3 linked regions of the Accumulibacter sp. genome follow. Each later gene encodes a partner of the first gene's protein in a complex. Links are inferred from orthologs where the notes say so. Each region holds a gene or a part of one and is shown on either strand. Other genes may lie near its edges.

Region 1 (3,262 bases):
CCGCCAGACCAACGCATCCCGCGGACGGTCCGTGTCGCTTGTCCCGACCGGCGCACTGCCGGCAGCGATCTCGGCGACGTTTCGTCCACTCCCGCCCGGCTCCGGAGCCCGCGGCAGGAACCCCCTCCTGCGCGACCCCATTTGCCAGAATCCCGGAATCATTGTAGCAGGCAGAAGGGTCGCCCGTGACGCAATCGCGCGACTGAACTCGAGTATCCTCGAACGGTCTGAGCGGGTTCTTCCGTTTGGCGCGGTGGCCCGGAGGCCCGGCCTTGCCAAGGCCGTCGCTGTTGCCGGGAGCAGGCGGAGAGCGGCGCGTGCGCAAGGAACCCGTCGCCCACTCGCCAGCCGCTCGCCGCAGCCTCAGGGTTGCCCGAAACGAATCGTGTCATGCAAGTGATCTCCTTTTCCTGGCGCATGCTGCGCCGCGACGCGCGCGGTGGTGAGTTGCGTCTGTTGGCAACGGCGCTGGCGGTAGCCGTCGCCGCGCTGACCGCGGTCGGCTTCTTCGCCGACCGGGTCCGACAGGCGCTCGATCGCGAGTCGCATCAGCTGCTCGGAGCCGATCTCCTGTTGACTGCCGATCAGCCGTGGCCGGCGAACATCGTCGCGCGCGCCCGCGCGCTCGGCCTGCAGGAGGTTGCGACCGTGACCTTCCCGAGCATGGTGACGCATGGCGAGGGCGACGCCCTGCGCGCGCAACTCAGCGAGATCAAGGCCGTCGCTGCCGGCTATCCACTGCGCGGTTCGCTGCGCGTCGCGCCGGCGCTGAATGCAGTCGATGCGCCGGCAGTGGGAATCCCGCCGCCCGGCACGACCTGGATCGACGAACGGCTGGCGTCGGCGCTCGGCGCCGAGGTCGGTGACCGGATCGCTGTCGGACAGACGACGCTGCGGGTGGGCGCAGTGCTGACGCTCGAGCCCGACCGCGGCATCAACTTCTTCAGCGTCGCACCACGCCTGCTGATGAATCTCGACGATCTGCCGGCGACGGCGCTGCTGCAGGTCGGCAGTCGGGTGGCGTACCGCCTGCTGCTGGCTGGTGATCTGCCGCTGGTCAAGCGCTTCCAGCGCGAGATCGAAGGACAGCTGGCACGCGGGCAGCGGGTCGAGGATCCGCAGAACGGGCGTCCCGAAATTCGCAGCGCGCTCGATCGGGCGCAAAAGTTCCTTGGCCTGGCGGCACTGCTGACCGTGGTATTGGCGGCGGTGGCGGTGGCGCTGGCCGCTCGCCGTTACGTGCAGCGCCACCTCGATCCCTGCGCCGTGATGCGCTGCCTCGGCGCGACGCAGGCGCTGTTGTTGCGCCTGCATCTCGGCCAGTTCGCCGTCCTTGGCCTGCTCGCTGCCCTCGGCGGATGTGTCCTCGGCTACGTCGCGCATTTCGCCCTGCATGCGTGGCTGGCACAACTGCTGGCGACACCGCTGCCGTCGCCGGGGCCAATGCCGGCGCTGCAGGGTATCGCCGTCGGTCTGCTGCTGCTCTTCGGCTTCGCCGTACCGCCCTTGCTGCAGCTCAACCGGGTGCCGACCTTGCGCGTCCTGCGCCGTGAACTCGGCAGTCCGCAGGGCGGTACCGTCGTCGGCTACCTGCTGGGTTTCCTGGCTCTGGCCGGACTGATGTTCTGGGTTGCCGGCGAGGTCGAACTGGGTGCCTGGGTGCTCGCCGGCTTCAGCATGGCGATGCTGCTGTTTGCCATCGCGGCACGCATTGCCATCCGGCTGGCAGCAGCGCTGCGCGGCGGTGGCCGTGCGTTCGGCGGGGCAGGGATCGGCTGGCGTTACGGGCTGGCGAGCCTCGAGCGACGGGCGCACGCCAGCGTCGTGCAGATCGTCGCCCTGGCGCTCGGCTTCATGGCCTTGCTCTTGCTGACGGCGGTGCGTGGTGACCTGCTCGATGCCTGGCGGCAGGCGGTGCCGGCGGATGCGCCCAACCGCTTCGTCGTCAACATCCAGCCCGAACAGGTCGAGGCGGTGCGCTCGGCGCTCTTGGCGCAAGGGGTGTCGGCCGAGCTGGCGCCGATGGTGCGCGGCCGGCTGCTGCGCATCAACGGCGCCGAGGTCCGTGCTGCCAACTACACGGACGATCGCGCGCAGCGACTGGTCGAGCGTGAATTCAACCTGTCGATGCGGCCGGACCTGCCCGCCGGCAACAGCCTCGCCGGCGGTCGCTGGTTCCTGCCGGGAGAACTCGCCGGTCGGGCGCAGGAGGCGCCGGCATCGGTCGAGGAGGGGTTGGCGCGGACCCTCGGGTTGGTCGTCGGCGATCGCATCGACTTCGGCGTCGCCGGGGAGATGATCGGCCTGAAGATCGTTGGTTTGCGCAAGGTCAACTGGGACACCATGCGCGTCAACTTCTTCGTCCTGACGCCGCCAGTGGTTCTCGAAGGCCATCCGGCAAGCTGGATCACGAGTTTTCACCTGCCAGCGGAGAGAGCGGACGTGGTCAATCGGCTGGTACGAGATTTCCCGAACCTGACCGTCATCGATGTCGCCGCGATCCTGCGCCAACTGCAGTCGATCATGGAACAGGTGGCGAAGGCGGTGCAGTTCGTCTTCCTGTTCACGCTCGCGGCAGGCGGCATCGTCCTCTATGCCGCGCTCGCTTCAGCAACCGAGGAGCGGCGCTACGAGCTGGCGGTCATGCGCGCGCTGGGTGCCCGGCGCGAACAGTTGCGGCGCGCGCTGCTGGCCGAGTTCGCCGCCATCGGCGCCTTTGCCGGGTTGATCGCCGCCCTCGCAGCGATCGCCGTCGGCCAGTTCCTGGCGCAGCAGGTGTTCCGTTTCGAGGTGGCGGTCGACCTTTGGCTGCTGCCGCTGGCGATCGGTTGTGGTGCCCTGCTGGTGACTGCTGTCGGCTGGTTCGCTGCCGCCCGCCTGCTGCAGAGTGCTCCGCTCGATGCGCTGCGCGCCGGCAGCAGCTAGCTGCCGTGTGCGGCGCGCGGCCGGCCGCCGGGCTGCCGCTGGCGAACGGGCTTCCGGTATCATGTGGCTTGTGACGGGTCGCGCTGGCGGACGGTTGCTGCCGCGTGCCGTCGCTTCTGTCAAACCATTTTCGGGGAGGGTATTTGCGTCATGACCGAGAAGACACTGCTGGTACTGCGGCACGGAAAGTCCGACTGGAGTACCGGCCACGAGGACTTTCACCGGCCGCTGGTCGATCGCGGCCGATTGGGCAGCCAGAAGATGGGTGCTTGGCTCAAGCATCACAAGCTGGTTCCGGATCTCGTCGTCAGCTCGATGGCGGAGCGCGCCCGCGCGA
Region 2 (3,165 bases), 1.4 Mb from region 1 along the record:
ATGCGCCCGCTCTGCTCGCCGGCCACCGGGCCACGGCAGAGCTGGCACAGACCCTCGCCGCCTACCGCTTCGAACCGATCGCCACGGCCTACCTCGGCTTTCCGCCGCATGTCTCACTGCCGCTGCCGATGCTCGGCCTCGCCCCCCGTTCGTCGACTGACGTCGGCCAGTGGGTCTTCGACCGCGGCGCGCTCTGCGGCACCGCCGGCGTCCTGGCCTTCGTCCTCAGCGCCCACGGGCCATGGCAGGAGCTCGACAACGCGGCGCTGGCGGCGCGGCTCGTCGGGCAACTCGCGGCCACCCTGCGACGCAGCCTGCCACCCGTTCTCTGGCAGCAGGTCATTCGCGAGCAGCGGGCAACCTTTTCCTGCCGCCCCGGTCTTGCGCGCCCGGGCGCACGGACGGCACTCGCCGGCTGGTGGCTGGCGGGTGATCATGCCTGCGCCGACTATCCGGCGACGCTCGAGGCAGCGGTCCGCAGCGGCGTTGCCGCCGCCCGCGAGATCAGGGCATCTCTTCCAGCTGGCCGGCATGCATGCGCAAGCGCCGCGAGCAGCGGGCCGCAATCTCCTCGTCGTGGGTGACGAGGATCAGCGTCGTCCCGCGCTCGGCATTGAGCGCGAACATCAGCTCGATCACCTGGTGGCCGGTCGCAGCATCCAGGTTGCCCGTCGGCTCGTCGGCCAGCACCAGCCGCGGCCCGGGGGCAAAGGCGCGCGCCAGGGCGACGCGCTGCTGCTCGCCGCCCGACAGGTGCTTCGGATAGTGCCGCAGGCGCTCGCCCAGGCCAACGCGCTGCAGCCAGAACGCAGCCTGGGCGCGGGCATTGGCGGTGCCCGCGAGTTCGAGCGGCAGCATCACGTTCTCCAATGCCGTCAGCGACGGCAGCAACTGGAAGCTCTGAAAGACGAAGCCCAGCAGACGCCCGCGCAGCACCGCCCGCGCGTCCTCGTCGAGCCCGCCGAGTTCCTCGCCCGCCAGCCGTACCGAACCGCTGCTCGGCCGGTCCAGCCCGGCCAGCAGGCCGAGCAGCGTCGACTTGCCCGAACCCGACGCACCGACGATCGCCACCGTCTCCGCGGCGGCGACGACGAACGAAATATCGTGCAGAATGGTCAACGGCTCGCCACCGTTATCTACGCGTTTGGCGAGTTCCCTGACCTCAACGACCACCGATGTTTCCCGAACCATGCCCGCTTTCCCCAACTGTCGCCGCCTCCTGCTTGCCGGCCTGATGTTGCTCGCCAGCGGCACCGCCGGTGCGGCCATGAACATCCTCGTCTTCGGTGACTCGCTGTCGGCGGGCTACGGCATTCGCCAGGATGCCGCCTGGCCAGCCCTCTTGAGCCGGCGGCTGCAGGAGAAGAAGCTCGATTATAAGGTCGTCAACCTCAGCATCTCGGGTGAAACCACCAGCGGCGGCCGCGCACGGATCGACGACGCCCTCGACAGGCACTCGCCGCGGGTGGTCATCCTCGCGCTCGGCGCCAACGACGGCCTGCGCGGACTGCCACTGGCGCAACTGCGCGACAACCTGACGGCGATCGTCGCCAAAGCGCAGCAGAGGAATGCGCGCGTACTGCTCGTCGGCCAGCGCATCCCGCCCAACTACGGATCCTATGCCGCGCAGTTCCACGCCACCTTTGGCGAAGTGGCCAAGGCCCGCAAGACGGCACAAGTAGACTTCCTGCTCGACGGTGTCGCGACACAGGCACAGCTGTTCCAGGCCGACAACCTGCACCCGACCGCCGAGGCGCAGCCGCTATTGCTCGACAACATCTGGCGGGGACTGGCACCGCTGCTAAAATGAGGGCCCGAAAGCCGGAGACGCTGGCGGCATGAAACACGATATCGCGACGATCGGACAGCTTGCCGATCTGTCGGCCTTCGACGAGATCATCGATGTCCGCTCGCCGGCCGAGTTTGCCGACGACCACATTCCAGGATCGGTGAACTGCCCGGTGCTCGACGACCGGCAGCGCAGCGAGGTCGGCACGCTCTACAAACAGGTGTCACCCTTCGCCGCCCGCCGGATCGGAGCGGCCTACGTCGCCGAGAACATCGCCGGCCACCTGCGCAGCCACTTCTGCCAACGCGACAGGAACTGGCAACCTCTTGTCGTCTGCTGGCGGGGCGGTCAGCGCAGCGGCTCGCTGACGCACATCCTGCGGCGCATCGGCTGGGATGCGCAACAGCTCGCAGGCGGCTACAAGACCTATCGCCGGCTGGTCATCGCCGGTCTCGCCGAGATCCCCCGGGGCCTTTCGCTGCGGGTGCTCTGTGGCGCCACTGGCAGCGCCAAGAGCCGTATCCTGCAGGCGATCGGGGCGCGTGGCGAGCAGATCCTGGACCTCGAGGAGTTGGCCTGCCACAAGGGCTCGGTGCTGGGCGTCCTGCCCAACTGCCGGCAACCTTCGCAGAAAATGTTCGAATCGCGCCTGTTGACCGCGCTGACGGCGCTCGACCCCAGCCGGCGGGTGTTCGTCGAGGCCGAGAGTCGCAAGATCGGTTCGTTGCAGGTGCCTGAAACGCTGATCGCGACCATGCGCGCCGGTGAATGCATCACCATAGAGGCATCGATCGATTCCCGCGTCGACTTCCTCCTGCGCGATTACGAGTATTTCCTGGGCGACCCGGACTGGCTGCTCGCCCGCCTGCACGCCCTGCGCGATCTGCAGGGCAGCGAGGCAATCCAGCGCTGGTCGGGGTACGCGCGCAACGCTTCCTGGCGCGAACTGGTGCGGGAGTTGCTGCAACTGCACTATGACCCGCTCTATTGCCGCTCACAGAAACAGAACTACGCCGGCTTCACGGCGCCGGTGACCCTGTCCACCGCCGATCTGAGCGCCGGCGGCATCGACGCTCTGGCCAGCCGCATCTGCGGCGCTGCCTGATCGCCCGGTCGCCCGCTCAGAGCCAGGTGATCAGGTCGTGGCGCGCCACAGCGAAACGGAAAATGTGAGCCGCGACCGCCTTTCGATTATCATCCGTGCCATCGCGTCGGAGAAGCGGAATGACAGAAGACAGGCAGCACGATCGGGTCGTCGTCAGCGAAAACGGACGCGGACCTTACCAGCAGACGATCGAGATCGGCAAGCACCGGCTGCTCGCCGACGAGCCCCCCGCCCTGGGTGGCGAGGACAGCGGTCCGGCGCCCTTCGACCT
Region 3 (3,102 bases), 1.4 Mb from region 1 along the record:
CCACAGAGCACCCGCAGCGAAAGGCCCCGGGGGATCTCGGCGAGACCGGCGATGACCAGCCGGCGATAGGTCTTGTAGCCGCCTGCGAGCTGTTGCGCATCCCAGCCGATGCGCCGCAGGATGTGCGTCAGCGAGCCGCTGCGCTGACCGCCCCGCCAGCAGACGACAAGAGGTTGCCAGTTCCTGTCGCGTTGGCAGAAGTGGCTGCGCAGGTGGCCGGCGATGTTCTCGGCGACGTAGGCCGCTCCGATCCGGCGGGCGGCGAAGGGTGACACCTGTTTGTAGAGCGTGCCGACCTCGCTGCGCTGCCGGTCGTCGAGCACCGGGCAGTTCACCGATCCTGGAATGTGGTCGTCGGCAAACTCGGCCGGCGAGCGGACATCGATGATCTCGTCGAAGGCCGACAGATCGGCAAGCTGTCCGATCGTCGCGATATCGTGTTTCATGCCGCCAGCGTCTCCGGCTTTCGGGCCCTCATTTTAGCAGCGGTGCCAGTCCCCGCCAGATGTTGTCGAGCAATAGCGGCTGCGCCTCGGCGGTCGGGTGCAGGTTGTCGGCCTGGAACAGCTGTGCCTGTGTCGCGACACCGTCGAGCAGGAAGTCTACTTGTGCCGTCTTGCGGGCCTTGGCCACTTCGCCAAAGGTGGCGTGGAACTGCGCGGCATAGGATCCGTAGTTGGGCGGGATGCGCTGGCCGACGAGCAGTACGCGCGCATTCCTCTGCTGCGCTTTGGCGACGATCGCCGTCAGGTTGTCGCGCAGTTGCGCCAGTGGCAGTCCGCGCAGGCCGTCGTTGGCGCCGAGCGCGAGGATGACCACCCGCGGCGAGTGCCTGTCGAGGGCGTCGTCGATCCGTGCGCGGCCGCCGCTGGTGGTTTCACCCGAGATGCTGAGGTTGACGACCTTATAATCGAGCTTCTTCTCCTGCAGCCGCCGGCTCAAGAGGGCTGGCCAGGCGGCATCCTGGCGAATGCCGTAGCCCGCCGACAGCGAGTCACCGAAGACGAGGATGTTCATGGCCGCACCGGCGGTGCCGCTGGCGAGCAACATCAGGCCGGCAAGCAGGAGGCGGCGACAGTTGGGGAAAGCGGGCATGGTTCGGGAAACATCGGTGGTCGTTGAGGTCAGGGAACTCGCCAAACGCGTAGATAACGGTGGCGAGCCGTTGACCATTCTGCACGATATTTCGTTCGTCGTCGCCGCCGCGGAGACGGTGGCGATCGTCGGTGCGTCGGGTTCGGGCAAGTCGACGCTGCTCGGCCTGCTGGCCGGGCTGGACCGGCCGAGCAGCGGTTCGGTACGGCTGGCGGGCGAGGAACTCGGCGGGCTCGACGAGGACGCGCGGGCGGTGCTGCGCGGGCGTCTGCTGGGCTTCGTCTTTCAGAGCTTCCAGTTGCTGCCGTCGCTGACGGCATTGGAGAACGTGATGCTGCCGCTCGAACTCGCGGGCACCGCCAATGCCCGCGCCCAGGCTGCGTTCTGGCTGCAGCGCGTTGGCCTGGGCGAGCGCCTGCGGCACTATCCGAAGCACCTGTCGGGCGGCGAGCAGCAGCGCGTCGCCCTGGCGCGCGCCTTTGCCCCCGGGCCGCGGCTGGTGCTGGCCGACGAGCCGACGGGCAACCTGGATGCTGCGACCGGCCACCAGGTGATCGAGCTGATGTTCGCGCTCAATGCCGAGCGCGGGACGACGCTGATCCTCGTCACCCACGACGAGGAGATTGCGGCCCGCTGCTCGCGGCGCTTGCGCATGCATGCCGGCCAGCTGGAAGAGATGCCCTGATCTCGCGGGCGGCGGCAACGCCGCTGCGGACCGCTGCCTCGAGCGTCGCCGGATAGTCGGCGCAGGCATGATCACCCGCCAGCCACCAGCCGGCGAGTGCCGTCCGTGCGCCCGGGCGCGCAAGACCGGGGCGGCAGGAAAAGGTTGCCCGCTGCTCGCGAATGACCTGCTGCCAGAGAACGGGTGGCAGGCTGCGTCGCAGGGTGGCCGCGAGTTGCCCGACGAGCCGCGCCGCCAGCGCCGCGTTGTCGAGCTCCTGCCATGGCCCGTGGGCGCTGAGGACGAAGGCCAGGACGCCGGCGGTGCCGCAGAGCGCGCCGCGGTCGAAGACCCACTGGCCGACGTCAGTCGACGAACGGGGGGCGAGGCCGAGCATCGGCAGCGGCAGTGAGACATGCGGCGGAAAGCCGAGGTAGGCCGTGGCGATCGGTTCGAAGCGGTAGGCGGCGAGGGTCTGTGCCAGCTCTGCCGTGGCCCGGTGGCCGGCGAGCAGAGCGGGCGCATGCTGCGCCGCGACGGCGAGGACGGCGCAGTCGAAAGCCTCGCCGAGAACTGCCGGTCCCGCTTCGATGCGGCGAATCCGGCAGCCGTTGCGAATCTCGCCACCGTGCCGGCGGATGAAGCTGGCTGCGGCGGCCGGCAGCAGTTGGTCGAGATCGGCGGCTGGCAGCAGCAGGTCGGTTGCCGTGCGGCCGCTGCCGAGGCTGTCCCGCAGGGTGTTGGCGAAGATGCGGGCGGAAGCGGCCGCCGGCGGCGTATTCAGCGCGGCGAGGCAGAGTGCTTCCCAGAGATGGCTGCGCAGTGCGCCGCGCTGGCCGTGGCGGTCGAGCAGTTCGGCGACGCTGTCGCCTTCCGGCACGCGATAGCCGTTGCGCTGCAGGGCGCGAAGAAAACGGGCCGCCGCGAGCTTTTCGCTGAGCGTCGGGCCGGCAGCAGCGAGCAGTCCGGCGGCGAGATGCAACGGCGGCGGCAGCCGGGGCAGACGGAGCCGGAAGGGCCGCGGCAGGCTGCCGGGAAAGCGCAGCTCGAGCGGCAGTCGCAGCAGCAGTCGCTCGGGATCGGCGCCGACCGTCCGCATCAGGCGCAGGGTTTCGTGGTAGGCGCCGACCAGGATGTGCTGCCCATTGTCGAGTCGATGCCCGTGCAGCTCGACGCTGCGTGCGCGGCCGCCGAGTTGCCTGGAGGCCTCGAAGAGGGTGACCCGGAACCCCGCCTGCGCCAGTTCGACCGCCGCCGCCAGTCCTGCCCAGCCGCCACCGACGACGGCGGCCCTCATCCCCGCGCCCAGGTGCGCCAGGCGATCCACAGCTTGCGCAGCGGCG

What was found.
Region 2: the proteins of V5B60_RS15130 (region 1) and V5B60_RS08800 are in contact, whole or in part, in a cryo-EM structure (PDB 9GE8), measured with the Escherichia coli proteins. The link is inferred for Accumulibacter sp. from one-to-one orthologs.
Region 3: the proteins of V5B60_RS15130 (region 1) and V5B60_RS08805 are in contact, whole or in part, in a cryo-EM structure (PDB 9GE8), measured with the Escherichia coli proteins. The link is inferred for Accumulibacter sp. from one-to-one orthologs.

The regions. Positions count from the first base shown.
Region 1 is NZ_JAZKUG010000001.1:3,427,468-3,430,729, forward strand. The notes cover bases 62-3,157. They hold V5B60_RS15130 (ABC transporter permease), read left to right. Parts: upstream 62-390; coding sequence 391-2,925; downstream 2,926-3,157. Other genes in these bases: V5B60_RS15135 (histidine phosphatase family protein), read left to right, coding at 3,076-3,157. Outside these bases: more of V5B60_RS15135, read left to right, coding at 3,158-3,262.
Region 2 is NZ_JAZKUG010000001.1:2,035,914-2,039,078, reverse strand. Bases 1-2,999 are described here. They hold V5B60_RS08800 (arylesterase), read left to right. Parts: upstream 1-1,189; coding sequence 1,190-1,810; downstream 1,811-2,999. Other genes in these bases: mnmH (tRNA 2-selenouridine(34) synthase MnmH), read left to right, coding at 1,839-2,894; V5B60_RS08805 (ABC transporter ATP-binding protein), read right to left, coding at 505-1,191; hpnE (hydroxysqualene dehydroxylase HpnE), read left to right, coding at 1-584. Also shown: V5B60_RS08790 (OsmC family protein), read left to right, coding at 3,014-3,165. UniProt on the Escherichia coli protein: TesA is a multifunctional esterase that can act as a thioesterase, lysophospholipase and protease.
Region 3 is NZ_JAZKUG010000001.1:2,036,795-2,039,896, forward strand. What follows is about bases 1-2,936. They hold V5B60_RS08805 (ABC transporter ATP-binding protein), read left to right. Parts: upstream 1-1,093; coding sequence 1,094-1,780; downstream 1,781-2,936. Other genes in these bases: mnmH (tRNA 2-selenouridine(34) synthase MnmH), read right to left, coding at 1-446; V5B60_RS08800 (arylesterase), read right to left, coding at 475-1,095; hpnE (hydroxysqualene dehydroxylase HpnE), read right to left, coding at 1,701-2,936. In the rest of the region: more of hpnE, read right to left, coding at 2,937-3,056; presqualene diphosphate synthase HpnD, read right to left, coding at 3,053-3,102.